DNA from 2 places in the Paraburkholderia sp. JPY465 genome. Region 2 is predicted to be linked to the other one. Evidence: predicted binding sites of a transcription regulator. Region 2 holds the regulator's gene; the other holds the start of a gene.
The links. Region 2 encodes FNR, which switches genes on or off when oxygen is low (the NO sensors DNR and NnrR bind a similar motif). Its sites were predicted from a motif close to TTGATNNNNATCAA; they were not measured.
Positions count from the first base shown of each region.

Region 1 (15,380 bases), on a different contig from region 2:
CCAAACAAGAAACGAAAGTAACATGATCGCACACGATGCGTAGACCATCGTCCTGTAACCGAATAGCGGCTTCTTGCAGAAGGTAGCCATCACTTCCGAATAGATGCCGAAAGCGGGCAGCACTAGAATATACACTTCGGGGTGGCCCCACGCCCAAATCAGGTTCAAGTACAACATGGCGTTGCCACCAAGTTCGTTCGTGAAGAAGTGCGTGCCAATGTAACGATCGAGGCCGAGCAGCGCTACCGCGACCGTGAGAATGGGAAACGTCGCCATGATGAGGACATTCGAGCAGAGCGCCGTCCATGTGAACACGGGCATCTTCATGAGCGACATCCCCGGCGCGCGCATCTTGATGATTGTGACAAAGAAGTTCACGCCCGACATCAAGGTGCCGACACCCGAGAGCTGAATCGCCCATATATAGTAGTCCACTCCAACGCCAGGACTAAATTTCAGCTCGGAAAGCGGCGGATACGCGAGCCAGCCGACCTTCGCGAATTCGCCAGCTACGAGGGACAAATTGATCAACGCCGCGCTGACTGCGGTCAACCAGAAGGAAAGCGAGTTCAGGAACGGAAACGCCACGTCGCGCGCGCCGATCTGCAATGGCACGACGAGATTGAAGAAGCCTACCATGAGCGCCATCGCCATGAAGAAGATCATGATGACGCCATGCGCCGTGAAGATCTGGTCGAAGTGATCCGGCGGCAGATAGCCTGGCGAATTGAACGCCACGGCTTGTTGAAGGCGCATCATTACGGCGTCGGCAAAGCCGCGCACCAACATGAGCACGGCTACAATCATGTACATGACGCCGATGCGCTTGTGGTCCACGCTCGTGAGCCACTCGACCCAGAGGTACTTCCACTTGCCTTCTAAGGTGACCAGCCAGAACACGCCGAGGACAACAAGCGCCATGAACACCGACGCCCCCATGACGATGGGCTGATCGAAAGGCATCGCGTCTAATGTGAGTTTTCCGAACATGGCTGTTTACCCTTTGGTTACGCACGATGATGCAGTGAAATCCGCGACGTTGCCGTTGTTGTATTTGCCGACGATTTTGTCGAAAAGCCTCCGGTCGACCTTCGAGAAGTACTGCACGGGCGCGTTTGCGTGCGGCTGCGTGACCGTTGCGTACCGATCCATCGTAAGCTGGGTCGATGAAGCTTTTACCGTCTCCACCCACGCATCGAAGCCCCGCTGGCTCGTAGCCACCGTACGGAACTTCATATCGGAGAAGCCTTTGCCGCTGTAATTCGACGAGAAGCCCGTGAAGTCGCCCGCTTCGTCGGCGATCAGGTGTAACCGCGTTTGCATGCCGGCCATCGCGTAGACTTGAGTGCCAAGTTGCGGGATGAAGAAAGAGTTCATCACCGAGTCCGACGTGATGCGAAAATTGACCGGCGTGCTGACAGGCACCGCCAATTCGTTCACTGTAGCGATGCCGAGGTCAGGATAGATAAAGAGCCATCTCCAGTCGACCGCGACGACTTCGACGTTGATGGGCTTCACGTCCGATTCCAGTGGTTTATAAGGGTCGAGCTCATGCGTGGTACGCCACGTAAGGATGGCGAGGAATAGAATGATGGCAGCGGGTATGGCCCAGACCACCACTTCAATCGCCGTTGAGTGAACCCAGGTCGGGACGTAGCGTGCGCTGCGGTTCGACGCGCGGTAGCGCCACGCGAAGGTAAGCGTGAGGATAATAACGGGAACTACGATCAGCAGCATGGCCCATGTGGCCGAGGCGATGAGTGATCTCTCCGCCGCGCCTACGCTACCCTTGGGACTCAGGACGAGAAACTTGGGGCTACACCCAGCAAGAGAAACGAACAGCCAACCACCGATAGGGATTAACCACTCCTTAAAAGCTTTCCTCTCTGTCATGCCCATCTTCTCCCAAGTTAACCACTGTACAAGGAGCGAAGCCAGCCGTTCACTGAACCGTCTGTCGCTTGAGATTCGCAACGTCTAGAACTTCACCCCGACGCCAATACCAATGACCAGCGGATCGAGATGCAAGGCGCCAATTGTCGAGCCGCTAAGCGATGCGTCAGTCTTCATCCATATCTTCTTGATGTCGGCGTTAACGAATAGACTCTTTGATGCCTGCACGTCAATCCCGACCTGCAGCGCAGGACCAAAGCTGTGATTCTTTATAGAGACGGGTACACCTCCCGCATGCAATCCGTTGTTATAAAAGAGCGTGTAGTTGAGTCCGGCACCAACGTACGGTCGAACGCGTCCCGCATGATTAAAATGATATTGCAATAACAATGTCGGTGGCAGCACGTTAACGCCACCAAGGTCGCCGAGATTCGACGTCAGGTGATGACGTGAGGTACCAAGAATCAACTCCACGCCGATGCTGTCCCGTACCATATAAGTGAAATCGACCTCTGGCACCAGCGCGTTGCTTACGCCGACATCGAGCGCGGAAAGCGTGTCAGTGCTGCGAACTTGCGGTTCAATGCTTATCGCGCGGAGGCGTACCAACCAATCACCTGCGTAGTTTCCGACGACTTCACTGTCGGCGGCGTTAGCTGCGTGCGGTACAAATGGTGACATAAGGAGTAGTGCAGCAGCCACATTACGGAGTTGCTTTATCATTGTCATTACCTTTAGCCATTAACCTTCTACACTGTGTCCGAATTCGTGGCCGATAGCGTTGATCGCAATCAACTGATGTTTTACGCAGTGCTTGTGTGCGTTACCGCGTCGCAGGCCATATGAGTTCTTGCACTTCTCCGTCCGCGCTCCGAATTGCGCAATGCGTCCCGAAATGTTTTGCAACCGATCGTGGGATTGCGATATGCCGTGTGGCTCTCCGTAGCACTAAGAAGCCTTAACAAAATGATTGCTTTGATCTGTTAACTTCCAACGATTGCTGTTAACCTCGTCATTGTTTCGGTGACGAGGAGGCCATGGCCAAACTACTCGTTGATGCGTTGTGGGCACTCATTGAACCCTTGATGCCCCCACCCAAACCTCGCCGCTCACGGTATCCCGGACGCAAACCACTGGATGACCGGGCCATGCTTACCGGGCCTGCGCTGGGACCTGCTGCCCCGCGAGATGGGCTGCGGCAGTGGCATGAGTTGCTGGCGCCGTCTACGAGACTGGCAGGCTGCCGGCGTCTGGGACCGGCTACACGAAGTGGTGCCCGCGAAGCTACGCGAGTCCGACCGGATTGACTGGTCCCGTGTCGTCGTCGACTCCTCCTCGATCCGCGCGGTGGGTGCAGGTCAAAAACGGGACCGAATCCCACCGTCCGCGCGCAACCTGGTTCAAAGCATCCCGCTCGCGGCAATCCTCACCGGCGCCAACCGTCACGATCTCACCCAGCTTCACACGCTGGTTGATGCGATCCCACCCATTGCCGGCAAGCGCGGCCGGCCGCTTTCGAAGCCCCGCATCGTTCAGGGCGATCGGGGCTACGATCACGACAAATACCGCCGTCCGCTGCACGCAGCCGGCATCGCTACCGAAATCGCCCGACGTGGCCACCCTCATGGCAGCGGCCTTGGCAAAACCCGCTGGGTCGTCGAGCGAACCATTTCGTGGCTTCACAACTTCCGGCGACTGCGCATCCGCTTCGAACGCCTTGCCTTCATCCACCAAGCCTTCATCAAACTCCCCTGCTGCATCATCTCTTGGCGAAGGCTGAAGGACTCATTTTGTTAGCGCCTCTAAGTAGCGCTATGAATGGCAAAATGCAGCGCGGAGGAGTCGATCGTCATCTTCTGGTCGACTAACCGCCGACGCTTCGCGAAAGGTCCGGCGCAATCGTCGCGCCGCTCCTAATGTCGATTCTTGCCTTCGCGCTTCGGTCTTGAGGATGCTATTGGAACAGCAACGCAGCCGAAGCCAGCGACGTCGAGCAATTAGGGAGACCCAATATCCATGCTTTCCGGCGGGTTGAACTGCCCCCCCTTTTAGCACTCGACACTGAGCCCAGCCCCGAACGGGTCCACCCCTCACCGGATGATGTCATAGCTGTAATCGGTCTTCGAGATGTCAATCGTGCTTGCATCGAGTGTCTCGAAGAATTCATCCAGCAGCGCTAACAGAACGCGTAATGCCCCCGCATACCCCCACGTCGGATAGCGGTGGTAATGGTGGCGGTCGAAAATCGGAAACACGAGTCGGACGAGCGGCGTACCAGTGTCGCGCTCCAAGTACTTTCCGTGTGTATTGCCGATCAGGAAATCCACTGGTTCCGTAAATAGCAGCGAGCGCAAGTGCCATAGATCGCGCTTTGGATAGACCTTGCATCCTTCACCATATGGCGACGCGTCCAGCAATGCCCTAACCTTTTCCGCCCACCCCTCGTTACCGTTCGTCGAGAGCACGTGCACCGGCTCCGCGCCCAACTCAAGCAGGAAGTTCGTGTAACCGAGCATCTGATCTGGATCGCCATAGAGCGCATACCGCTTGCCGTGCAGACTCGCCTGACTGTCTGCCATCGCATCAACTAGTTGCCCACGCTCCCTTTCAAGTTCAGCCGGGATTGGTCTTCCCGTCACGCGCGAAATCTCCATGAGGAAATGATCTGTACCTGAAACGCCGACAGGCGCATTCAGTGACACGACTTCGTGGCCATGATCGGCGAGGAACTTGCTGGTCTTTTCACAGCAATACTCCTGAAAGACGAACGTTGCCTTGGCGTTCAGCGCACGTTCGACCTCCTCTTTCGTAGTCCCGCCCTCGTACATCCGAAATTCGCCATCAGTCGGCGTGTTCCAAGTTCCCGATGGATCGCAAATAATATTCACGCTTACGCCAAATAAATCGAAGATACGCCGAATCTCCTTCATGTTTCCGACCACGAAGCCGTCGAACCCTCCGATAAAGTTCACGCTCTCGTCAGGAACTCGCAAAAGTGGTGCAGTAGTGCCCGCCTTGCCGTCCCAAAAGTACTTCAGGATGCCCAGGAGCGCATTGTCGTAGCCGGTCACGTGGCTGCCGACAAACGCGGGCGTATGCGCGAACGGCACGTCGTAATCTTGTGGCACGCTGCCCTTCTGCCTGCTATTCTTGATGAACGCGTCGAGGTCGTCGCCAATCACCTCCGCCATGCAGGTCGTGGATACGGCGATCATGTCGGGCTTGTAGAGATTGTATGCATTCGCGAGACCGTCGATCATGTTGTTCAGACCACCGAACACGGCCGCATCCTCTGTCATGGACGAACTGACGCACGACGTCGGCTCTTTAAAATGTCGCGAAAAGTGCGAACGGTAATAGGCCACGCAGCCCTGCGAGCCATGCACGAAAGGCAGTGTCTTATGGAATCCGTTCGCGACGAATACGGCACCAAGAGGCTGACACGCCTTGGCTGGATTTATGGTCAGGGAGTCACGGGCGAAGTTCTTCAGTTTATAATCTTCTGTCTTCGTCCATTCGGCAACCCGCTTTATCGCCTCGTCGGAATGGTTGAACTCGAAGTTATCTTTCTTATTGCGAAGGAGCTCTTGATACTCCGGCTCGCGAAACAGCAGTTCGTGATCGAGAATTTTGTCGCTTGATTGGGGCATGATTGGCTCCTGTATTGATGTTCTATGCAACCGGCGATCGGCGCGGCCATGCCGCTAACAGCGCTCACGCCGCCTTCTTCCACGGTGCTTTCGACAGACTCCAGACAGGACTCGAGATCGCCATGTCCATGTCCCGCGCGAAGATAGCGAAGCCGTCGTAGCCATGATATGGGCCAGAATAATCCCAGCTGTGCATCTGGCGGAATGGGACGCCCATCTTCTGAAAGACGTATTTTTCTTTGATGCCGGAGCCGACGAGGTCTGGTCGCGTATGTTCGACAAACTTCTCGAATTCGTAGCCAGTCACGTCGTCGTAAATCAGAGTGCCTTCTTTTATGTGATGCGTTGTGCGCTGGTAGTCGTCGTTGTGAGCAAACTCGTAGCCGGTACCGACAACTTCCATCCCAAGATCCTCGTACGCGCCTATTACGTGGCGTGGGCGAAGGCCACCTACAAACAGCATCACTTTTTTCGTCTGAAGCCGCGGCTTATATTTGGCTATGACGGCATCCATCAACGGACGGTATTTTGCGATCACCTTCTCGGCGTTTTCCATAATGGTGTCGTCGAATCGGCTTGCAATCTCGCGCAAGCTCTTTTCGATCATTGTCGGGCCGAAAAAATTGTATTCGACCCATGGAGTGCCATACTTCTCCTCCATGTGCCGGCTGATGTAGTTCATCGAACGGTAGCAGTGAAGCAGGTTGAGCTTAGATCGCGGCGTATTCTCAAGTTCTGCGAGAGTGCCATCGCCTGACCACTGCGCGATGACCCGCAGGCCCATTTCCTCGAGGAGAATGCGGCTCGACCACGCATCACCGCCAATGTTGTAGTCGCCAATGATCGCGACATCGTACGGTGTGGACTCCAGCGCGGATCGCTGTCTCGGCTCGGCGCGGTCGAACACGCAGTCGCGAATCGCATCGTTTGCGAGGTGATGCCCGAGTGACTGCGATACGCCTCGAAAGCCCTCACAGCGCACCGGTACGATCGTGTGCCCGCCGTACTGCGCGCTCTTCCTTTTAGATACTGCCTCAATATCGTCACCGATGAGGCCGATTGGGCATTCGGTTTGGACGGATATGCCCCTGTTCAGCGGAAACAGCTCCTGAATCTCGTCGACGATCTTATCGAGTTTCTTGTCGCCGCCGAACACAATGTCCTTCTCTTGGAAGTCGGACGTGAATTGCATCGTGACAAACGCATCGATTCCTGTCGTCCCGACGTAGTAGTTGCGGCGCGATCCCCACGAGTACTGCCCGCATCCGACAGGTCCGTGACTGATGTGAATCATGTCCTTGATCGGCCCCCAGACGACGCCCTTCGAGCCCGCGTAAGCGCAGCCCCGAATCGTCATCACCCCCGGCAAAGACTTGATGTTTGACTTCACACCACAGTCAGGCTTGCCCTGTTCGAAGGAACCCAAATGCTTGGCCCGCCGTTTAGCCATTTTTTCAGGGTAAGCTCGCAGCACTTCGTCAATCAAGGCCTTATTAGCAGCTTTGCGTTCTTCAACCGTCGCGGTCATTGAATATCCTATAAGTGAAGACTGTCGTTGGCGGAAACGGTAGCCGTGCGCCGCACGGCAACCGTCGTCCAGCACTCGTCAGGCGGTGAGCTCGGCGGCGGTCTTGCCGACTTGGGACTCATCGACTTGCACCATAATTCCTTTTTCCATCAATAAGTCTTCGAGCTGATCCATTGTGATCGGGGTTGGAATCACGCCATTGCCGCCGTTATGGTGAACCTTCTCCGCAAGCGCGCGATATTGCCCAGCCTGCTCGCTGTCCGGCGCGTACTCAATCACGGTCATCCGACGAAGTTCCGCATGCTGCACAATGTTGTCGCGCGGGACGAAGTGAATCAATTTAGTGCCTAGCATCGCTGCCAGTGATTCGGCCAGTTCAAGTTCCTTGTCGGTTTTGCGCTCGTTGCAAATGAGTCCGCCCAAACGCACACCCCCACTGTTCGCATATTTCAAGATTCCCTTCGAGATGTTATTAGCGGCGTACATCGCCATCATTTCTCCCGACATCACGATGTAAATTTCCTGTGCCTTGTTCTCGCGAATAGGCATTGCGAAGCCACCGCAAACGACGTCGCCGAGCACATCGTATGACACGTAGTCGACTCCGTCGTAGGCGCCATTCTCCTCAAGGAAGTTGATCGATGTGATGACACCCCGACCCGCACAGCCGACGCCTGGCTCAGGCCCGCCCGACTCGACACAGCGGATATTCTTGTAGCCTATCTTCATAACGTCATCGAGTTCGAGGTCTTCGACCGAACCGGCTTCCGCCGCGAGAGAGAGGATGGTGTCCTGAGCTTTCGCGTGCAATATAAGACGTGTCGAGTCGGCCTTTGGATCGCACCCAACGATCAAGATCTTTTGCCCAAGGTCGCTAAGCGCTGCAAGCGTATTCTGCGACGTGGTCGACTTACCGATGCCGCCCTTTCCGTAGAAGGCAATTTGTCGAAGTTGAGACATTGTTTTACTCCATTGAGATTAGAAGGTAAAACCATAGGTGCGAATCAGCACTGAAAAGCCACGACCAAGTCCTCAGCCTGCTGTGTCTATATGGTCTTCTTCTAGAGTCACGCATCGGCCGGAGTGTGTCCGCGCCCTTCGTCCCTGCAACGTCCATGCCACAAGCCCCTGAATCCGCCAAATGCTTGCTCAGCGAGGCCATCCGCAAACTCTCCAATTTCGGCCACCGACAATTTCGACGTCGTCTTCCTGACAAACCGCACGCCCCTTTGCCCCAAATGGACATCCACGTGCAGAGTTGTTGCCCGCTTGACCCGGCTTACCGCAGTATTGGCCAGCATGCAGCATTGGTACGGATGTTGCGAGTTTCTGGCTGCCCGCTGAAAAGGCACGATCCAGCACCAGATTAACTATGCCAAGCTATTTCTCCAATTAGGATTACAGAATGCCTGATACGCTAACCTCTGCTGCACTCAGTGGGACACCATTTGCCCGCCTCGATCGCGAGGGGCGCCTCCTCAACCCCGTCTTTAAGGGCCGCACAAATGCGGCTGACAGGTTCGGCTTTCGCGGTGAGCTGGCGCTACGATTTGGGCCTCACCTCGCCGACGAGGCCCGCCCGCCCGAGCTCTCTTGCGAGCAGGTGATGGCTGTCGCGAATGCTGGCGACCCACACGTCCAATTCTTCGCAGGGTGGTTACTGAGTTTTGAACACTTGACGAATGTCGGAGAAGTACTCGGCGAGGCCCTGTCGCACCACGGCAAGTACTTCCTGTTCTGTGACAACATCGATCTGTCCAGCCGCTTTCAGGTGCCGTACAAAGAAGCGACGTTTTATGTTCTGCCGATACTCGAATCGACAGTCTACAACGAGATGCTCGAACTCCTTTATCTGGAGAAGGGCGACCTCAAGAGGACAGACACTGCCGGGAAGCTCGATGCTATCGTCGATGCGGCGATGCAATTTAGCTTTTCCTTTGACACGATAAGTTACGCGGAAGGCCTCAAACTGATGGGACCGATTCGCGATCCAAATGAAAACAGGCCCGTCTGACGACAGCGTCACGGCAGGTCGCCCGCATGTAATCGCTGCCTCGCGTTTCAGAATGTGACGGCGATTCCAATCACCTCCACCGGAGTGAAAGCATGTCACTGCGCACCAAGACCGCATCACGTCAAACCGCGTCACTCGAGACTCCCCTACTCGAAAGCCCGAGCCACACGCACACGGATATCCCGAACGCCGACGCAGATCTTCATGCACCTCCGTGCGTGGCGGTTGCGAAATGGCTCGATGCTCACGACTTCCAGGACACTCAATCGCGCAGCATTGACGGCATTACGCCCTTAATGCTGGCGGCGCTGCACGGCGAAGACTACATTGTCGCTGCGCTACTCGAATCAGGCGCACGCATCAGCGCCCTCGACGACGAAGGAAACCATGCGCTGTGGTATGCATGTTTGGGCGGCGCACCAGGACCGATCCTTCGGTTGGTCGGTGCAGGACTCGCTCTTGATCACCTAAACGCGGACGATATGACGTGTCTGATGCAGGCGGCCGCCACCGGTCGAATTGAGGTTATGTGGCTGTTGCTGTCGCTCGGCGCGAATGACAGTCTCGTTGCGCCAGACGGCCGTGACGCCCTCGACATGGCTGCCGATTTGGGACTCCAGTTACTGCACGCGGCACACGAACGCAGGAGCCCCAAATTGGTCTCAGCCGGCGAATCGCCTTATTATGGCCCGGGGAGCGCGCGCGGCGTCTTCTCCGATAATGTTTCCCGTTGACCTGCCCCTCGTCATGCCGCTCTACGACTATGTATGTCGCAACTGCAGGTTGCGTTTCGAAACTCTCGTGCGCACGAACTCGCCCGTGGCCTGCCCCCGCTGTCAGAGCACCGAACTGGAGAAGCAGGTCAGTGCACCGTCCGCCCCAGCGCGCAGCAGGGCAATCATCGCTGCGGCCCGCCGTCAAGCGGCGCACGAGGGACATTTCAGCAACTACTCGACGGCGGACCGCAGCAAACTGTTGCGTGGGGGTTAATAAAGGCGCAGCGACAACATGGCCGATGTTACCTTCTTCTCTCTTTCCGTTGTTCTACCTAGAGATAGATCGCGGCCCCCGCACCGACGTTGGTCGCCGTGTCCTTCAAAGTTTTGACGATGTACTTCACATCCTGAACAGTAAGCTGAGTGTGCAGCGGCAACGCGAGTGCTCGATCGCCAATCCGCTCGGTATCGGGCAGACAGCCTCGTCGACCTCCAATAGCATCGGCGGCCTTCATGTAATGAAACTGCTCATGCAACGGATGGCTGTAGGCTGCCGTTTCTACCCCGGAAGCCAGCATGTCGTCGATCATTTGAGCACGCGCGCTGTGAGTAAACCTCTTGCCCAGATGCACGACGTAAAGCATCCAATTCACTTCGTCCACGTCCTCCGCCTGATACGGTGGTTTGATGCCTTCGAAGCTCTCCATCGCTTCATGATACCAGGCTTCGACCCGCTTCCGTTGGGCGAGCCGCTCCTCGAGCCCTGCCAGTTGTGCGAGGCCGAGCGCGGCGGTGATTTCACTCATACCCGCCTGCAGCGGCACCCGGGCACCGAGGGAGACCGACTTTCGATCGGCGCTCAGACGTCGCCTTAAGTAACGCAGTTCGTGCGCCAAGCTGTCGTCGTCCGTGACGAGCATTCCGCCCTCTCCCGCACACAACGCGGAGGGTGGCGAAAAGTCAAAAACCGTCACTTTACCGAACGACCCCACGCAGCGCCCACGGTAGCGTGATCCGAGCGCCTCAGTGCTATCCTCGATCAGGCTCAGACCATTCAAATCGGCAAGCTCGCGCAACGATTGCCACGCGGCAGGATGTCCGTTCGTATTTCCCGCAAGGATTGCACGCGTCCGATCTCCAATCTTCTCTTGTGCCTTCATCGCGTCGAGGCAACCGCTCCAGTAGTCGATGTCGGCAAACACCGGTGTCGCGCCAGCGAGGGTGATCGCATGCGCGATCTGATGCCATGTATGCGATGCGCAGATGACTTCATGGCCTTGACCGATGCCGAGCGCACGCAGCGCAATCCAAGTGCCGAGCGTCCCGCTCGCCACTGCGACCGCATGGACACGGCCGCTCCAGCCTGCGAATGCAGTCTCAAAAGAATCGAGCATTGGTCCGTCGCTCCAGCACGACGATTGCAGGACCGCGTGAACCAGCTCGACCTCCCGCGGCCCGCACGCAGGCTCAGTAAGTGAAATTCCCTCAGTTTCCATCGTAGACTCCGTCTTCTGCAAGGATGAGCATATTGGCCTCACTTGCGTCTGTTGTCACGGAAACACAGACACCTGTCGACGTCGCGAGATAAACGCGGCGGCCCCGAAACTGGAGGAGGGGTTTTTCATTGACAAGCTCGACCGCGCTAATCCGAATGACTCGCACATCGGGATACGACTTCCGCCAGGTTGCGGCAGCCTCCAGCAGCGTCGGTTCGCTCAGCATCAACTCGGCGATAGTACTGATCTGATCTGCTGTAAGTGCCATGTCAGTCGGGCTCACCCGCGACGCGACGCGCTTCTACGGTGACAGGAAGCGTTGTATCGGCCGCCATCTCCGGCAGCTGGAATCGCCAGCCGTTCGCAAGCGTTATCACTCCGCCCCACATCTTCTTGCCATCGATGCAGACGATCTGCTCCTCGAGATCCTTCTTTGGCACGTAGGCGCTGAGTATGCCTTTCCTGTCCATGCGGATCATTAGTTTCACGTTGAGAGTTCCAAGGTCGGTTAAAAGATTCGCACTTCAACAAGTAAATCCAATAAATCTAACGATCGGGCCGAGAAGCACAGCGCTCGTCGTAGGTGGCTCTTGTACTGCGACCAGTGCCTCCCAGCTCTGATAGACCGATATCGTCCTTCTTCCCTTACGACCGTCCAGCCGGGCGCGATCTCGCCCTCAGTGCAGCGACCGCCTGCCCGTCAAAATTGACTGATTGAGCGCATCGCAAGACTCGCAGGCACCACGTATTTCTGGCCATTTCGGCAAGCCTCCAAGCCTTAACCAGAAAGCCGCTTCCGCACCGGCCTAAAATAGACTTCGCCGTTGCAAAGGTCCCGCAACTCCGTGACGCGGATTGCCGACGACTAGACGGGCTCCGTTGACTTGCGAACCGTCCGGTGCATCATAACCATGCGCATTACACGAGCCGCGTCCGACGGTTCCATTGCGGTCAGTTCCCTCGGGGATACGAAGACCTATCCAGCATAGATCGGCCGCATGCTCGCCCAAACGGGCGAGCACGTCATGGGGAAGGTGGTCGAGCGTGCATAGCTCCTTGGCGCGCATGCCGACGCGATGGTCGATTTCGACGAAGTGAACTGCATAGATGTAGAACCGTTGCAGGAAGGTTTCGATTCCGATCACATACCCCACGTCGCCTTTGCTGACGAGCGAATCACCCAAAGCCTTACCGGCGTATGTGCCGTCGTTACGGATGGAGAAGCGCGAAGCGACGCGCTCACCAATGCTGAAGCGAGGCGCAAATGTGAGCTCAATGAGGTCATCGTTGTCAGTTCCAGTCATACTTTTCCTCCGTGACATACCGAACTGCTAGCTCAAGACAACTGCGGTCGATGAATGCGTCAACCGCGTCCGATCGCGCTCACATCAATCCGAGCGACATCGGCACTGACCGCGACGACCGACCGTTGGTCCTCCTTAATAAATGCGAAACCTGACCGATCTGGCGTTTCGATAAAGTCGATCTTCAGACCATCTAGCAAAACGCGGCTTTCTGCCGGCAAGAAAATTCGCAGTCCGTGGACTTCGATGGTCTCGTCGCCGGTCCGAGCCTCTACTTCGGCACTGAATTCGGCGTCATATCCAGAGCATCCGCCGGTCCTGACAAGAAGACGAAAACCAGCACTTGATGGCAAGCCGGAAAAACGCACCACACGGCGCATAAACTTTTCCGCGGCAGCGGTAACAGAAAATTTGGTCAACATGATGTCGGCATGGTAACAGTTAGCAGTCGTTTGACGATTCGTCAATGTGCTGCCCGCGGCTAGCGATGCTAGCTCACCACAATGCACCCGTCCACGGGACAAACCGCCAAGCACTGCGGAGTATCAAACTGTCCTTCGCATACGGTACATTTCTTCGGATCGATCGCGAACACGCCACCTTTCTCGCTTATGGCGACATTCGGGCACTGCGGCTCGCAGGCCGAGCAGCCGGTACAGGTCGAGGCAATGATCTTCAGGGGCATAATGGCACTCCTTGTAATGATGGTTTGTATAGCGCGCGGGCAGCGCCGATCCATTTGTCCGTCTGCCGCTCAATCAGCAGCAGCCGTCGCAGTGATCGACGTCTTCTGCCGGATCCCGGGGGCGCCACGCTCCACGTGCACGGTCACGCCTTTCGTGATGCGGCTGCAATATTCGATGAACCATATCAGCGCGGCTTTTTCGATTGTTTCGTACGCGTACTGGTCCACCGGCTCAATGCCCGCCTGCGACAGCTCCTTGCGCGGACACAAACCGACCTTCGCAACCAGTACAGCGTGGCAATCGCTGATCGCGTGTATGAGCGGTGGCAGGCGATCTTCATCATCATGGCCGCCCCGACAATACGACTCCACGCGGCGGTGTCCCACAAAGATCGCTCCGCCAGCGCTGACCTCGAAAATCTGGAACTCGGAGACATGCCCAAAATGTGCGTTCACGCGGCCGCCTCCCTTCGTCGCGACAGCGATCAGCACCTTCAGGTCGGCCGGCACTTCGCTCGCCTTCACCAAAGCCATTGCAGTCTGTTTCGCGTCGCGCTGCGCATTGCGTTGCACTTCCACTCGGCGCTGATGTTCCCGACGGTAATTAGCGTCGGACCTAGTTTCCATGTCGTCGATCCCGTCGAGCTTGAACTCGTCGCGGCGGTCCTCACTCAGTAGACCTACTGCGTCCGCACGGCACTGACGGCAATGGCGCATTAACGTAGCGCCTCCCTTGCAACGGTCCTGCACGACCATTAACTCGCTAGCAGTAGGGCCACGCTGTCCGTGCAGTCCGAAATACGTGCCATGCTCAGCGTCCGAGATGAGCGGCATGATATTGTGCAGGAAAGCACCGCGCTTCTTCACTTCGCTGTTCACCTCGATCAGGTGTTCGTCATTTATGCCCGGAATCAACACCGAGTTGATCTTCGTCAACACGCCGCGCGCCGTGAGCATTTCGAGCCCTTGCATTTGCCGCTCATGAAGGATCTGCGAGGCCTCCTTGCCCCTGACGCGCCGGTGGTCCCAAAAAATCCACGGATAGATCAATTCACCGACGTTGGGGTCCACCATATTGATGGTGATCGTCACATGCTCAACAGCGTTGCTGCAAATCTCATCGACAAAGTCCGGCAACGCTAGTCCGTTCGTTGACAGACATAGTTTGATGTCCGGAGCGCGCTCGCGGAGCATACGGAAAGTGTCAAAAGTCCTCTTCGGATTGGCGAGCGAGTCACCGGGACCCGCAACGCCCAACACCGTCAACTGCGGAATCTTGGCCGCGACGGCCATAACCTTATTCACGGCCTGCTCCGGCGTCAGCTTCTCCGACACGACGCCGGGTCGCGACTCATTGGAACAGTCATATTTACGATTGCAGTAGTTGCATTGGATGTTGCAGGCGGGCGCCACCGCCACATGCATTCGCGCGTAATGGCGATGCGCTTCTTCCGAAAAACAAGGATGCTTGCTTATCCTTTCCCATACTTCTGCCGGCTCGCGCTCAGGCACGTCCGACGAACTGCAGCCCGACTTGTCTGCGCGGCCGTGGGTGTCGCAGCCGTCGATCTGAACAAGCGCATGTCCGGTCACCCTCAGGGTTAGTGTCTTTTGGATGCCGACAGGCGCAGTCGAGGACAGCGTGCTGGCATTCGCGCAATCTTGCATGGATGTTCTCTCCAAAGCCTCCAGTGGTTCGCCGGCTTTATCAGCGAAATCCATGCCACTCGCTCGAACTCCATTGGTATCGGTACGTGAGTTGGCCAACCAACTCAATGTTCTTCCTACGCGTCTTGACCAAAAGCCGACAACCAAGCCGTATTCTGTCGCTGTCACGACAAAAATAACGCACTCGTCGTGAGCACAAATTGCTTTTGGTAGGCCACTATACGCTCTCAATCACCCGGCACTGCCGGATTGCGCGCGTGGGGCATCCGCGATCCTCCGCCTGAAGGGCAAGCTTCGGCCGTTCGTGTGGCGCCGACAGGGTACCGCAAAGCGTTGTTTTGACGTGTAGACCATCACCTGGCACAACGTTTGCGACCCATGGCCAACAACTGAAGCGATCCGACATGAGCAACCCAATCATCAATG
Region 1 covers NZ_JBNDMT010000007.1:393,615-408,994, forward strand. The annotation lists gene cyoB (cytochrome o ubiquinol oxidase subunit I) at 1-990, opposite strand, end outside; gene cyoA (ubiquinol oxidase subunit II) at 997-1,893, opposite strand; gene QFZ94_RS42515 (OmpW/AlkL family protein) at 1,978-2,622, opposite strand; partial or broken gene QFZ94_RS42520 (IS5 family transposase) at 2,931-3,690, shown strand; gene nifK (nitrogenase molybdenum-iron protein subunit beta) at 3,984-5,543, opposite strand; gene nifD (nitrogenase molybdenum-iron protein alpha chain) at 5,608-7,071, opposite strand; gene nifH (nitrogenase iron protein) at 7,150-8,031, opposite strand; gene QFZ94_RS42540 (hypothetical protein) at 8,477-9,085, shown strand; gene QFZ94_RS42545 (ankyrin repeat domain-containing protein) at 9,178-9,819, shown strand; gene QFZ94_RS42550 (FmdB family zinc ribbon protein) at 9,833-10,075, shown strand; gene QFZ94_RS42555 (DegT/DnrJ/EryC1/StrS family aminotransferase) at 10,134-11,297, opposite strand; gene QFZ94_RS42560 (hypothetical protein) at 11,287-11,565, opposite strand; gene nifT (putative nitrogen fixation protein NifT) at 11,567-11,785, opposite strand; gene QFZ94_RS42570 (nitrogen fixation protein NifZ) at 12,104-12,601, opposite strand; gene QFZ94_RS42575 (HesB/IscA family protein) at 12,661-13,023, opposite strand; gene QFZ94_RS42580 (4Fe-4S binding protein) at 13,092-13,286, opposite strand; gene nifB (nitrogenase cofactor biosynthesis protein NifB) at 13,356-14,954, opposite strand; gene nifV (homocitrate synthase) at 15,359-15,380, shown strand, end outside.
Region 1: QFZ94_RS42515 (OmpW/AlkL family protein) is a predicted target of FNR. The motif match lies at 2,675-2,688, and genes of this name have one in related genera.

Region 2 (15,380 bases):
GACGACGCATAGATATGAGAGTAAACGGGCGGCATATCGACGCTGCATAAACGGTCCCGCGATTAGCGCCATCCATGTCGCCTTTGCAAGCAATACCGCGGCGATGTCTTCCTGTGAATCAGAGAAGACCATTTCCAACGATGTTTCGCTCAAACAGAAAAATGCAAGAAGTGAAAGCAGCACACGGTCGAATCGTGTCAGCGGAGCGACCTGAACGAGCATTGCGCACTACTCCTTGCCGGGAAGAACCAAACGAGTCAGTGATGCGCGAGCAACGGCCGCCTCGATGAGATTTCATGGCCCAAATTTACCGGCAGCGGTCAATTCAAACCATCGTGCTTTCGCATGTCTGTCGTCAATCTAACTGCGTACGGGACTGTTCTTTGGTATAGGTATCCGTCTCGGCGAAACCTGAATTGCCTAAATATACGGATGCCCTGCCTGGAGTCTGATCACGGCCGCACCGTCCTGCCCGCGCGCGCTTTGACGCCGTGTGCGGCGCGCTTGCACTCTTCTTGCCGGAATTTATTGTTCGAAAGATACCAAGGTATCGTAGATCGGCAGATCGCGTTCGTGCATCCTTTGGCAGCGGTGTAGCGGTCTCAACGAGTTTTAATGGCGGGCAATCATGCGAGTAACGTTGGTTGATGATGACGATTCAGTGCGGGAGGCGCTTCCCGAACTGGTGCGGGTATTTGGATATGCTGTGAGCGTGTTCTCATCGGTGGAAAGCTTTCTTGCTTCTGGAGTCGTCGATCAAACCGATTGTCTTCTCCTCGATGTCAGCATGCCGGGTATGGGCGGGCTCGCGCTTTTTCGGGAGTTGAAACGACTCGGTAAAGGCGTGCCGGTCGTCTTCATTACCGCTCGCAAGGACGGGGCCGTGCGCAATAACCTGATAGCGCAGGGCGCGTACGATTGTCTGTTCAAGCCCTTCAGCGCTTCTGTACTTCTCGCCACGCTCAAGGGTGCACTTGGTGAGAGCTGAAAGCACATGCGAAGCGGCGCTAGTGAATCAGCCGCAGCTCGCCCGTCGTGCTGCGGCTCTCCATGTCCTCGTGTGCTTTGGCCGCTTGCTCGAGCGGATAAACACCTCCGATCCTGACGTCGATGGCGCCCGCAATGCATCAGGGCCGCACGGGCCCTCCATTACGATGGCTTTCATATTCGAGGCTTCCATGTCAGCAGGTTTCGTTGGCCGCGCGGGTGAATCGCCGTTGCGTGGAGTCATTAGAGGCCTCGCACGTATCGGGCTTGTTTCCGCGTGCGGGTGATAGGTAGGCCGTTGTATCCTCCGGCGCGGTCGGTACGCATCGCTACAAAAATCGTGCGACACCAAAGAAACTTCGCTGCTGTCGGAGCGCTTCGCTCTTAACCTGCGCCCCTGCGTACTGCACGGTTTCGCGAGTTTCACGATGAAGCGTGACCGGCGCCGAAAAGATGTAGCCCTCGTTGCGCAGCGTCTTGATGTAGCGGGCAGCGCGTGCGGTGTCATTCAATTTTTGCCGGAGCCGGCTTACCAGCAGATCGATCGAGCGGTCGAATGGATCGGCGTTGCGGCGCTGCGTCAGATTGAGCAACTGATCGCGCGTCAGCACGCGTTGCGCATGGTCGAGAAACACGCGCAGTAGTCGGTATTCGGCGCCGCTGAGCGTCACGACGTTGCCATTGGATTCGAGCAGATGACGCGCGGTAGTGTCGAGGCGCCACTCTCCGAAGCCGAGAACGGCTGTGTTGTCCACTGGCTGCACGTCCGGCGGCAGCATGCGCGTGCGGCGCAATACCGCCCTTATCCGTGCGAGAAGCTCGCGGGCCTGGAACGGCTTTGACATATAGTCGTCCGCGCCCATTTCGAGCCCGATGATGCGGTCGGTGACGTCGCTGTTCGCCGTCAGCATCAGAACGGGCACCGCACGATGGCGGTTCTCACGCAACGTGCGATAAAGCGCGAGGCCGTCTTCTCCGGGCAGAATCAGATCGAGCAGAATCAGGTCGGGTGCCTGCTTGCCGATAATCTCGTGCATTTCCCGTCCATTGGCCGCGCCCGAAACGCGCATGCCGTTTCGTTCGAGATAATCGGCAACCAGCTCGCGTATGCCGCGGTCGTCGTCGACAACCAGGATGTGATCGGGTTTTTCCATGACCTGTGATAAGCGCGTGCAGATGCGTTTTAAATACCGCTGCGAGAAGATTAACCAGAACGAAGCGGTAGAACCATTCCATTGAGGACTGGGTAGGGAGATGTTTAAGGATGGGTTTCATATACGTCCGTATAGGCTCGTGACGGGTGACGTTGGCGTGAACCTATGTAGGTTGAACCCATACGTTCATATGCTGGTGGACGCCCTTGATGGGCACTATCCTGACGATGCCGAGCGAGGCATGGTGCTGGCTGTCTGTCAATGCGCGTGCGGCAGTGGTACGAAGCGGCCAGTACAGGAGAACGGATATGAGCGCGCACTCGATCGACGCACCCAACACCTTTGGCGTATGCATGAGCACGTCCGCGTGGCTGTCCTTTGCCGCGTGGTCGCGTGCATTGTGGGTGCTGTTCGCGGCCGCCTGCGCTTACGCTCCATTTGCTACGCATGAGGCCAGTTGGGAAATGCTTGTGCGCGTCGGTCCGCCACTCATGCTGCCTGCCGTTCTCGCGGTGGCCCTTGCGGCTCTGAAAGTCGTGGAGCTGCGCGTGTGCGTTCAGCGCATGACGGCGGACATCGCGCGGAACCCTGGCGACGCAACGGAGTACGTCTTACCCGAAGGGATGGGACCGCCGGCCATCGCCCGTCTCGCTCGCGCTTTCAATGTATGTACGCGCGATCGCGCTCGCCGGCAGGCGGAGTTGCTCCATGTGCTCGCCGCCTATGCGCACGATCTGCGCACGCCGCTCACGCGCATGTGCATGCGCTCCGAACTCGTGGAGGACCGTGCGGTGCGCGACGCGCTCGCCCGCGATCTGGCTGAGATGGCCGAATTGGTGGAGGGCAGTCTCTCCTGCGCGCGCATGCAATGCAGTGCACTGGAGCCCATGCGTTCCGTCGATGCGGACGCCCTGCTTGGCGCGCTGATCGCCGACTATCGCGACGCCGGACGCGCCATCGCACTCGAGGGGCGCGTAGGGCGTCCCGTGATGACGTGTCCTCATGCGTTGCGCCGCGTGCTAGCGAACCTCGTGGACAACGCATTGCGCTATGGCGTGGATGTCCGTCTCAGTGTGAGTGTGGACGCGCAGCGCCTCGTGCTCGCCGTCGTCGATTCCGGGCCGGGCATCGCTCCAGCCCTTCTGGAGACGGTGTTCGCTCCGTGGTACCGCGCGCCCGAAACGGCGGCTTCGACGCACGGCTGCGGCCTCGGGCTCGCCATCGCGCGACGCCTGACGCTCGCCATGCACGGCGAACTCGAACTCGAAAATCGCTGCTCTGGCGGTCTGGAGGCCCGTGTGACGCTGCCATTGACGACCGCCTGACGCGCCGGGTGCTGCCCAGGAGAACCTTCCGCTGTGCCTCCAGCCGATTCGCGCCTGGCGACGGTACGGCCAACTGACGCTCCGTTCGCTCGCGGCCGACTCGCAGATGCCCCCTGCGCATGGGGTGTTTCGCCTTCGCGCGACATCTAGCATGAATACGACCGTGCTAGTCACCGGAATCGAGCTGGACTTGCATCGAGTCACAGCACAGGAAACAGCGAAGGAGAAAGAAGTGCCAGAATTGCGTCGGCAGATTTCGCTGTTCGGCGGCACGGCGCTGGCTGTCGGGATGGTCGTCGGCTCCGGCGTGTTTGGTCTTCCGGGCCTTGCGCTGCAGCTCGGCTCACCGCAAATCGCGGCATTCGGATGGTTGGCCTGCGCGATCGCCTGCCTTCCGCTGCTTTGGGTGTTTGCAATCCTTGGCACGCGCTACGCCTCCGCCGCGGGCATTTCGCGTTACGCCGAAGCCGCGCTCGGGCGGCGTGCCGAATCTGCCGTCACGGCCGTTCTATGCGGCACGTTCCCGCTTACCGTGCCGGCCCAATCGATGATCGGGGCAAGCTATGCGCTCGTTGCCTTTGGCCTCGGCAAGAGTGCTCATGTGCCCATCTGCATCTCGATCTTGCTGGTCGCCATTACGTTCAACCTGGTCGGCATTCGCAAGGCTGCGCTCGTCAATAAGCTCTCGCTCGCATTGATCGTCGCTGCCGTGCTCGCCCTTTGCGTGACGAGGCACGCCGACCTGCGCACCGGTATGCTGTTGTGGACGCGTCCCGACTGGACAGGCGTCAAGCCATCGCAAGTCTGGAGAGTGAGTGCTCTGCTTTTCTGGGCATTTGTAGGCTGGGAGAACGTCTCGTTCGGTCTCGAAGAGTTCCAGCAGCCGCAGCGAACGATCAAGCTCGTTTATCTGGCTAGCTTTCTCGTCGTAGTAGTGTTGTATTCCCTGCTGGCAGGCACCGTAAACGGTGCGTCAAGTAACCAGTCGTCGGTGAACGCGGCGGAAGGGATTGCCCATCTCGTTCCCTTGCGCTGGCAGTCTGCATTCGCGCTGGTGACAGTCGTGATTATTCAGGCGACAGCCAATGCGTGGGTCTTCGCTGCCAGTCGTCTTTTCTATGCCGCCAGCAGGAACCGCCTGCTGCCCGGAGTGTTTGCGCGCCTGGACGCGCAAGGAACGCCTCGCAACGCAGTACTGTTGGTGGCGGCAAGCTTTGCGGCCGTACTGGCAGGGGTGACGGCATTTCATATCCAGATCTCGGATCTATTGACCGTTGCTAACCAGAATTTTCTGGTGCTCTACCTGGTATGTATCTTCGCTTGCTGGAAGATCGAACGCGGAGCACAGCGATGGCTTCTGACACCGCTCGCATTTCTGTCCTGTGGTTTCCTGATGGCAGATTCGAACTACAAGATCCTCTATCCGATAGCACTGCTCGTGCTCGGCATGCTGAGTCAGCGCGTGCGCGAAAAACGCCCGCTTGCCGGTCTGGCGGAGACGGCCTTGCCGCCGCGACTCTAGCGGCCATCGGCAGATTCGAAAGCTTGCAGGCTGCTGCGCAGGATGAGCGCGACGAGCTCGGCCTGTCTATGTGTGCAGGTCTTGCCCAATATCTGTTTCAGGTATCCCCGCGCTGTGCCTAAGGCGATTGCGAGCTTCGTCGCCGCCTCTTCGACGCAGTAGCCGTTGGCAAGCAACACTGCAAGTTGCGCCTCGCGGCGCGTGAGCTGGAACGTTTCAACGAGTACGTCCGCATCGACGTTCGGCGCACGATCGGCCTCCGTCAGGAACAGAGCGCCACGTGTGGTGTTGGATTCGCCCGCATCTCCATACGCGCCAGACCGCTGGTGCAGGTCGAATGGCATGATCCTGACGACGAGTGGCAGGCGCGGCGGATCGCGCGAAAGATAGCAGCGCGTGGGGGCGGCTCGTTGTATCGCACTCTCGCGGCCGCCGGGTTTTATGTCATGCAAGCCGACCGAGCTGGCCATCGCCTTCTGCAACAACAGTGTTTCCGCGTGCCTCGTCGCCGCCACCGTGCGTTCGGACAGCACCAATCCGTTGCCACTCGATGCAAGCGCCTCGGCGCGTCTATTCACGAACACAGGGCATAGCGCGGCGTCGAACAGAATGACGCCGACGCTCGCGCGATCGAGCAAATCAAATACCGACTTGACGTTCGCGTCCGCGCGCACGAGCCGCTTGCCCACTTCGAGCGAGTTGATAAGGTGGGGCACAACGACATTCAAGGCGTCTACGTCTTCGTTATCGAAATCCGCTGCACCTAATTCGCGGCCGGTCGAAAGATAGACCTGACGCACAGGCGTGCGCACGAGTGGCGTGACGATCCCGTAGAACCCGCCAGCTGGACGAACCGCCTCGTTATACAGATCAGAGCGTCTGAAATCCGCGTCGGAGATCGCTGACGATTGACGCAATGACGTTCCTGCCGGAATGGCGCTGATCCAGTACGGCATTCGTGACGCGAACTCGCGGTGCAGTCGTGACGCGGAATAGAGGTCGATGCCGGTCGACGCGACGACACCAACGGCATCTCCGGTCACTTCGTTGAGCACCGCTTTATGTGCACCAATAGCGTTCACGACCGAATCGAGCGCCGCATGCCATTCCCCGGGATCGAGCGCCGCCTGATAGACGAGCCGCACCGCCGCATGAATGTCATCGACTCGTCCCATCCTTACATCTCCGCTGGACCAATACCCTCGCAAATGGGAGTAACAGTCGTGCCTAACGTCTGACAGTATAGGAAGCAACCAAAGGCATAGCGGATTTCTACGATTCCGGAGACAGAAATGTCTTCAAAACACGCTGCTTTGTCAGGTCACGTCCGGCGACTGTGCTCGCTTGGATCTGATCCGCACATCGTCATTCCGCACGTCGTCGAAACGCTTCGTACGCTGGTCGGCGCGGACTGGGGCATGTTCTTCTACGCGGACGCGCAGTATGCGCTTAGCGACATGTACAGCCAGAACGAGGCCATCTACGCAATGATGCCGCTCTACATGTCCGAAGTGCACAATACGGAAATGCAGGTTGATGCAATGGGGGTTAGTTTTTCGACTGCGATGCGGCGAGGACGAGGATACGAAAACTCGGCACGCCATGATGGGGTGTTGCTCAACAGCACGATGTACAACGAGCTCTACCGGCCTATGTACATCCGGCACAGCCTCGAACTGACGGCCTTCGATGGGAAGCGCGGGTGGGGCAGCGTGACGCTCAAGAGAATGCCCGGCGGCCGGCCGTTTTCCGAACGGGACCTCGCCGACATTCGACCTTTGTCGGCACATATCGCGCATGCGCTCACGTCGCCCAAGGGCCGGCATCCCGATCACACGGAAGATGGCCGTTCGTCGGTTATCGTGGCCGACGACACCGGCAAGATCATGTTGCAGAACGACGACGGCATGAGGATGCTCGCGCTGGCAGGCGGAGAGTCGGTCAGCCACGCGCAACATACCCGGCTCCCGGGTTGGCTAGCGCCGCTACTCGCCAATTTCAACGGAATCTGGCGAGGCTGCGCCGCAGCGCCACCTGTCCTGGAACGGTTCAACGCCGCCGGTCGATTTACGTTCAGAGCGTATCGCTTCGACCACGCAGCAGTGAACGCGGACCACGCATGTATCGCTATCTACACCGAGCATTTCCCTCCGCTCGCGTTCGAAATCGAGACGCGGGGATTTCAGCTTGGCTTGAGCGAACGGCAGCGGCAACTCTGCATTTACCTGTTGCTCCGACGCTCGCATGGGGATATTGCGCAACTGATGGGTATTCGCGAAAGCACTGTGATCGACCACGTGCGAAAAATCTACGCGAAACTCGATGTTCACAACCTGACGCAGCTCCAGGCCTCTTTTCGTCACGTCCAGAGTGGTACGGCGGTGGTGCCGTCGCCCCATTGCTGATCGAGCGGCAGTCGCGTGAAACAGGCCCACGGCGTGCGGACGAAGCACAAAGCGTGCGCTGGCCGCACGCGCTCGAGATCAGCGACGGCAGTCGTGGCGATCGCCTCCTCGGCGGTTACGACGCGCCCATTCACGCGTTTTCGTCGGTTGCGAAGACGCTGTTTTCCGGTTCCGTCTGTTCGACGTCGATGCATTGCACGCGCCAGTGACCGCTGATCAGGCTGCTGCCGCCGTCCGCGCACCACTGCACGCGGCCGATCTCGCCTTCGAACGGCCCGTCGAGCTGGTTGAGATCGAGCCCCTCGAGCACGCAGACCGGCGCCGTGCCATGCGGCGCGCACACCAGCGTATTGCCGCAATCCACATGCAACGCGCCCCATTCGGGCAAGTCGAGCGCGAAATGACCTTCGCGCGACCATCGCCGCGTGTCCTTGTCGAGCCAGAGAATGGCGAAGGCCATCGGGTTGACACGATCGAACGTGTCGAGATGAACGGTCAAACGCATGATAAGTCTCCGCAATATAAATGACTGGTTCGGATTGGCCAGGTACCTGCTGCCCGAGCGTTTGCGCGTCCTGCGCCTATCAGGAATAAGATCAGTGTACGGACGGCGAAGCGGCCCTTATTGACCTCGATCAAATGGTTCAGGGCAGCGGCCGATCGCGCGACACAATGGCGCGCCTATGCTGATCTGATGAAAACGGCGCGCACCTCGCGGTCTGCATGACGTCAGCGTGCCGCCGCCGAAGCGTCAGAAGGAGAAACCCGATGCGAGCGATGGTGTTCGACGGCAGCTCGGCGACGCTGACCGAGCGGGAAGTGCCGGATCCGCGGCCCGGCGCCGGCGAGATCCTGATCGACGTTCATGCCTGCGGCGTGTGCCGCACGGACCTGCATCTGGTCGATCGCGAACTCGAGCATCCGAAACGGCCGGTGATTCCAGGCCACGAAATCGTCGGCGTGGTGGCCGAATTGGGCGCGGGCGTCAGCGGTTTCAAGGTGGGCGAGCGGGTCGGCGTGCCGTGGGTCGGGCGCACCTGCGGGCACTGCCGCTACTGCCTGTCCGCCCGCGAAAATCTCTGTGAAGACGCTGGCTTCACCGGCTACACGATCGACGGCGGCTATGCCGAGCGCACGGTCGCCGATAGCCGCTATTGCTTTCATCTGCCGCCGCACTACGGCGATATCGAGGCCGCGCCGCTGCTGTGCGCGGGTCTGATCGGCTACCGCACGTTGAGCATGGCGGGCGACGCCGAACGGATCGGCATCTACGGTTTCGGCGCGGCCGCGCATCTCGTCGCGCAGGTCGCGCGTCACCAGCAGCGCACCGTCTATGCGTTCACGCGTCCCGGCGATCACGCGGCCCAGCAACTCGCGCTGCGCCTTGGCGCGGCATGGGCGGGCGGCAGCGACGAGGCGCCGCCCAGCGAACTCGACGCCGCGCTGCTGTTCGCGCCGGTCGGCGCACTGGTGCCGCTGGCGCTGCAGGCGGTCGCGAAGGGCGGCGTGGTGGTGTGCGGCGGCATTCATATGAGCGACATTCCGTCGTTCCCGTACGCGTTTCTGTGGGGCGAGCGGCGCGTCGTATCGGTCGCCAATCTGACCCGCGACGATGGGCTTGCGTTCATGCGCAGCGCCGCGGAGACCCGGCTAGCGATCGAGACGACCACCTACCCGTTGCGCGACGCGAACCGCGCGCTCGACGATCTGCGCCACGGCAAGCTGACCGGCGCGGCCGTGCTCGCGATCCGCTGATGATTTGCTCACGGGCCATGGTCGCTTGATACAGATCAAGCCGCCCGCCGCGCCGGCGTTCATTATGTAAGCGCGCACCGTTGGGGCCCCGTCACGGGCCGAGGCGCGACGATCCGAGGAAAGCCGATGAACACTGCCGCCGAGCGCAACTCCTTTCACCGCGTGATGATCGCGTCCGCGGGCGGCGCCGGACTGGCGCTCGCCACGCGCGTCGCCCAGCAGTTCGTCGCCGCGGACGCGCGCTTTCGTCTCGTCAATATCGTTTGCAATCCGGCCGCGCTTTATCCGACGCTGATGCTCAGCTATCCGGACTGGTGCGAGACGCATCGCGCGATGCTGCACGGTGCGCAGGCTGCGCTGCGCGACGCGGTGATCGCGTTGCACGGCGTCGTCGCGGCGACCGACGCCGAAATCGTCGATCTGACCGCGCTGCATCAGGGCGCGGCCGAAGCGCTCGCTCATACGGCGGCGCAATGGGATGCGGATCTGGTCGCGGTGGCCGCGCATTCGCGCGAACATCGCTGGGGTGGCCGTATCGATCCGGAGGAATTGGTCGCGTCGATCGGACGTCCGGTGCTGTATATGCCGGCGAGGTCGACCGACGCGAGCGATGCCGCGGTGGTGAGCCGCGTGCTGGTCGCGATCGATGGCAGCGACACCGCGCTCGACGCGCTGCGCACCGCGCTCGCGGTCGCGCCGCCCGACTCGTGCATCAAGGTCGTCTACGCGGCCGACGACCGCTTTGCGTGGTGCGAATGGCTGCCGTTCGAAGTCGTGTTGCAGCAGCGAATCGATGTATTGCGGCGCGGTGCGGCGATGCTCGAACAGAGCCGGCGCGCGGCGGAAACCGCGTTGCTCGAGTTCAACGACGATTCCGGCGATGCGTCGACCGCGATTCTCGACGAAGCGCAACGCTGGCACGCGGACCTGATCGTGATGGGTTCGCACGGCATGCGCGGCATGCCGCATCCATTGCCGGGACACGTGACGTCGCGCACGCTGCGTGACGCGGCTTGTCCCGTGCTCGTGTGTCCGCGCGATGCGCCGTCGTTGCGGGCGGATGCGGTGCTGCGTGGCCAGTGGCGGGAGCCGCATCCGGGCAGTGCGGGCGGGCCTTTTTATCTGTAGCAGGGGCGCGCCACGCGCGTTGACAAATCCAACCTCAGTGGAGAATCGGCATGTACCAACATATCCTCGTCGCGCTAGACGGCAGCACTTTCTCGAAACGCGCGCTGAAAGAAGCGGTGAATCTCGCCGCGTTGACGAAGGCCGTCGTGCATCCGGTTTATGTAGTCGACAAGACGCCGATCTTTTCCTATGCCGGCTATTACGACCCGCTCGCGCTAGTCGAAGCATTGCGCCAGGACGGCCACTCGGTGCTCGAGGAGGCCGAGCAGGCCTGCGCCGCCGCCGATGTGCGTTGCCGGCCCGCGATGATCGAGTCTGAGAGCCTGTCCGACGACGTCGCCACGATCGTGTTGCGCCACGGCGAGCAGGTCCACGCCGATCTGCTCGTGCTCGGCACGCATGGGCGGCGCGGCGTGCGGCGCCTCGTGATCGGCAGCGTGGCGGAGCGGGTGCTGCGTTTCTCGACCTGTCCGGTGTTGCTGATGCGCGAGCAGATCGGCGAGGAAGCGCCCGAGGAGTAATCCCCGGTAGCGGCGCGCGGCGGCGTGTGAGCACTACACGAGCGCGTCGGCTGGCAGCTGGATCGAGATCCTGAAACCATGGCCGGGCGAGCTGGTGAACGACACGTTGCCGCGCAACTGCCGCACCCGTTCGCGAATGCCAAGCAGCCCGAATGAAGTTGTTCCCTGCGACTGATCCAGCGCGACACCCACGCCGTCATCGTCGATATCGAGCGATACGGTCGGGCCCGCGCAGATCATGTCGATGCGTACGCGCCTCGCCTTGGCGTGCCGCGCGACGTTCGTCAACGCCTCCTGAACGATGCGAAACAGCGCCGTCGCCGCGAATTCGCCGCATACCGGCTCGGCCGGTTCGAGATGCACGCTCGAGCGAACGTTGTAGCGTTTCGTGAAGTCTTCGGCCAACCAGTCGAGCGCGGCGGCGAGTCCGAGGTCGTCGAGCAGCGGAGGGCGCAGATCGGCGGCGATGCGCCGCAGCGAAGCGGCCATCCAGTCGATCTGCTTTTGCAGCTCATGCGTTTGCGCCGCAAGCGGCTCGGTGTCGGCTTGCTGATTCAGCTTCGCTTCGAGCAGCGCGACGCTCATTTTCAGCGCCGTCAGCCGTTGGCCGAGATCGTCGTGCAGTTCGCGTGCAATACGTTTCTGCTCGTTTTCACGGGCGATCTGCGTGTGAGTGGATACCTGACTCGCGCGTTCGAGTTCCGCGAGACGCATGCGCTCGGTCAGATCGCGGGTGACCTTGGCGAAGCCGAGCAGCGCGCCCGACGCATCGTGCACGGCGGAAACGACCACGTTGGCCCAGAAACGCGAACCGTCGCGACGCACACGCCACCCTTCGTCCTCGGCGCGGCCGACGGCTGCGGCGGTTTCCAGTTCGCGAGCGGGCTTGCCGGCCGCGATGTCTTCCGGGGTATAGAACTTCGAGAAATGCTGGCCGATGATTTCTTCGGGCGTGTAGCCCTTGATGCGCTGTGCGCCGGGATTCCAGCTGGTTACGCGGCCGGCGGGGTCGAGCATGAAGATCGCGTAGTCCTGTACCGCTTCGACCAACATGAAATAGCGATCCTCGACGGACACGTCCGACCCGGACGCAACACTGGTGAAGCAGGAAGACTCGCCGCTCGATAGACCCATCGCTCCTCCGGGCGGCCACGCAAGGTCGCGTACCGCAACGCACTGAGTTATATCAGTTCAGGAGCGCCGGTTCCACCCGGCATGTCCCGCGAACGAACGTGAGGCGAGCGCCGCGCCGACGCTCAAACCCGAGCCAGTCGTTCCGGGTCTTCGATGCGGATCGTTTTGCCGTTCGCCTTGACGAGGCGTTCGCGCTGGAACTTCGAGAACATCCGGCTCACCGTTTCGAGCTTCATGCCCAGAAAGCAGCCGATTTCCTCGCGCGTCATGCGCAGATGAAACTCCGCGGCCGAAAAGCCGCGCGCCTTGAAGCGCTTCGACAGATTCAGCAGGAACGTCGCGACGCGCTGCTCGGCGGTCATCGTGCCCAGCAGCATCATCTGGCTCGATTCGCGCACGATCTCGCCGCTCATCATCTGATAGATGTGATGCTGCATCGGTTTGATCTCGCGACAGATCGCCTCTAGCTGCGCGAACGGAATGATGCACACGACGCTATCTTCGAGCGCGATCGCATCGCAGTTCTGCTTGCCCTCGCCGATGCCGTCGAGGCCAAGCGAGTCGCCCGCAATCTGGAAGCCGGTCACGTGCTCGCGGCCGTCGCGATGCATGACCACGGTTTTGAATGAGCCGGCGCGTATCGCGTAGATGCTTTGAAACTCGTCGCCCGCGCGATACAGCGCGTCGCCGCGTTTGATCGAGCGCGTCGAGCAGATCAACACGTCGAGCCGGCTCAGTTCGTCCGGCGTCAGCTCGGGCGGCATGCAGATCGCGCGCATCGCGCAGGTGGAGCAGCGCGTGACGGCGTGGCGTGCCGCCGCGGTGCTGGGCGCGACGTGGATCGGTACGACGTGCGAGGTGCGAGGCGCGTCGTGGCGGGGTTCACGGACTGCGGCAACTTGCATGATCGGCTCCTGGCGGTCAGACCCGATGCGCACGGCGCGCATAGGCAATCGCTTCGATGGCGCGGCAGGCGAGCTCGAACTCCGAGGTCTTGTCGAAGAAGAAGTCGGCGCCCGCCGCTTCGCACGCGCGGCGAAACGCCGTCGCGTCATGATTGGTCAGCACGATGCTGACGATGGACGGCCGCGCCCGCGACAGCGCAGCGAGCAGCAGCAGGTCGGTCTTGCCCGAGAAACACGGGTCCAGCACCGCGACATCGGCGCGACTCGCGACGATGTCGTCGAACGCGTGCTCGACGCCCGCGGACTCGCCGGCGATTTCGATGCCGGGAATCAGCGCGATCAGGCAAGCAAGCCGGCGCCGGACCTCGGTCGCATCGTCGACGAGAAAAACTCTCGATAAGGTGGCTGACGGGGGGCTGTCCATACCGACCAGTATTGGCGACCTAACCTTGGAAATATATCGGCGGCGCTTTAAGCGGTGCTAGGAGTTCAGGCAGTGGTTGTAGGAATATTCCTAGTGGCTTGCTGGCGATGTCGTCCAGCGGCGGCGACGCCGACCGGCGGCCCGTTGACCTGCGTCAAGCCGCGTGGCGGCGCGCGCTTCACACTGTCGGTGCAAACGCGCGACGGCGCCACTTCGGGTCATGCCAGCGCTTTCAGAGGGAGTCCGACATGTATGCACGAATTCTGGTTGCACTCGACGACAGTCCCAGCGCGCAGCGCGCCTTCGCCGAGGCGCTGAAGCTCGCGAAGCTGACGGGCGCCACGCTCGAAGCCTGCTGCGTGGTGGGGCACGGCAAGTGGTCGAACAATGCCGACGTGGCTTTCGAGCCGGAGCCGGCGAGCGCGGCGCAAGATTTCGCCAGCCGCGCGCTCGATGGGCCGCGCGAGCTGTTGCGCGAGGCGCAGGTGCCGGGCGGCGTGCGGGTGATCGACGCTTACGCCGAAAACGTGTCGGCGGTACTCGCGCGCGTCGCCGACGAAATCCAGGCCGATCTGATCGTGATGGGCACGCATGGCCGCCATGGCGTGCAGCGCTTTCTGCTCGGCAGCGTCGCGGAGTCGCTGGTACGGGCGACCGACATACCGGTGCTGATCGTGCGGCATGACGAACAAGGCCACCCGCGGCCCTGAAGCGCCGCGCCGCGCAGCAGCCGGTTTCTAGCGGCTCAGGTGGATTCGCTCAGGTGAGTCCGCTGTCGGCGCTCGCCGGGGCTGGCTAAGCGCGCGCCGCGCTGCTCGCCTGGGCGGGAATCATCAGCACCGGGCAACAGGCGCGGCGCAGCACGCGCTCGGCGACGCTGCCGAGCATCAGCCGTTGAAACCCGCGACGGCCATGCGTGCCCATCACGATCGCGTCGGCGTGCCATTCGCGCGCCGTTTCGACGATGCGATGGGCGATGTCTTCTCCGGTGATCGCCACTTCGACGGTCCGGGCCGTGCCCTTGACCCCGCGTGCGCTCATCCGGCTCTGCTCGTCGGCCGCGATGCGCTTGCCTTCGTCGATGAACGCGTCCTCGATCGTGGATGGGTCGAAGCCGGGCGCGTTGTAAGCGATCACGGGCACATCGATCACGTACAGCGGCATCAGCTCGGCGCCCGATTCGGCGGCGAGCGTCAGCGCGGCGTCGAACGCACCCGAGGCGGTGGCGCTGCCGTCGAGCGCGACGAGTAGGCGCTGAAACATGGCTGACTCCTTAAGCGCGCACTTCAGTGCGACAACAGCACCGGCACGGTCATCGACTCGAGCATCGTGCGAGTCGCGCCGCCCAGCACGACTTCGTGCAGGCGCGAATGTGCGTAGGCGCCCATCACGATCAGGTCGCAGCCGAGGTCGGCCGCCTGCGACAGCAGCGCGTCGCCGACCGGCGTGCGGTCCGCGACGCTCAGCTCGCGCACGTCGATCTTCACGCCGTGACGCGCGACGGTGAGGGCGATGTCGTCGCCCGCAGCCATGCCCTGCGGCGGACGATCGGCGGACGAATGCACCGTCAGCAGCGTCACTTTTGCCGCATGCGCGAGGAACGGCAGCGCGTCGTGGATCGCGCGGGTCGCTTCGCGGCTGCCGTCCCACGCGATCAGCGCGTGGCGGCCCGGCGCCGCGAAGGTGCCGCTCGACGGCACCAGCAACACCGGGCGCCCGGCCGACAGCACGATGTGCTCGACGAACTGTTCGGCGACGAACGCCTCGGGGTCGGCCGGGTCGGTCTGGCCGAGCACGACGAGATCGGCGACCCGCGCATAGGGCGGCACGACGTCGTTCGCGTAGCCGTTCGCGGCGATCCAGTGGCCGTCGACGTTCGCGCGCGCGAGTTCCGCGCGGAACAGCCGCTCCAGCGCGCTGGCACGCTCGTGACGCAGGCGCTCGTGCTCCGCGTAGTAGTCGGCGGTGCCGGCCATCACGAAGAACGCGTGCCGCGGCGGCACGTACGTCGAATACAGGCCGGTCAGCGTCGCATGAAAGCGGTGCGCGAGCTGCAATGCGATCTCGAGGCGCGGATGTGCACGAACGCTCGTATCGAGGTGAACGAGAATGCTTTTGTA
Region 2 covers NZ_JBNDMT010000006.1:1,059,084-1,074,463, forward strand. The annotation lists gene QFZ94_RS38205 (hypothetical protein) at 1-222, opposite strand, end outside; gene QFZ94_RS38210 (response regulator transcription factor) at 629-988, shown strand; gene QFZ94_RS38215 (zinc-binding dehydrogenase) at 1,008-1,124, opposite strand; gene QFZ94_RS38220 (response regulator) at 1,317-2,141, opposite strand; gene QFZ94_RS38225 (sensor histidine kinase) at 2,450-3,466, shown strand; gene QFZ94_RS38230 (APC family permease) at 3,618-4,988, shown strand; gene QFZ94_RS38235 (helix-turn-helix transcriptional regulator) at 4,985-6,133, opposite strand; gene QFZ94_RS38240 (helix-turn-helix transcriptional regulator) at 6,281-7,393, shown strand; gene QFZ94_RS38245 (DUF3564 domain-containing protein) at 7,524-7,898, opposite strand; gene QFZ94_RS38250 (zinc-dependent alcohol dehydrogenase family protein) at 8,162-9,148, shown strand; gene QFZ94_RS38255 (universal stress protein) at 9,275-10,276, shown strand; gene QFZ94_RS38260 (universal stress protein) at 10,327-10,797, shown strand; gene QFZ94_RS38265 (PAS domain-containing sensor histidine kinase) at 10,831-11,931, opposite strand; gene fnr (fumarate/nitrate reduction transcriptional regulator Fnr) at 12,054-12,836, opposite strand; gene QFZ94_RS38275 (response regulator) at 12,853-13,260, opposite strand; gene QFZ94_RS38280 (universal stress protein) at 13,509-13,970, shown strand; gene QFZ94_RS38285 (universal stress protein) at 14,056-14,523, opposite strand; gene QFZ94_RS38290 (universal stress protein) at 14,547-15,380, opposite strand, start outside.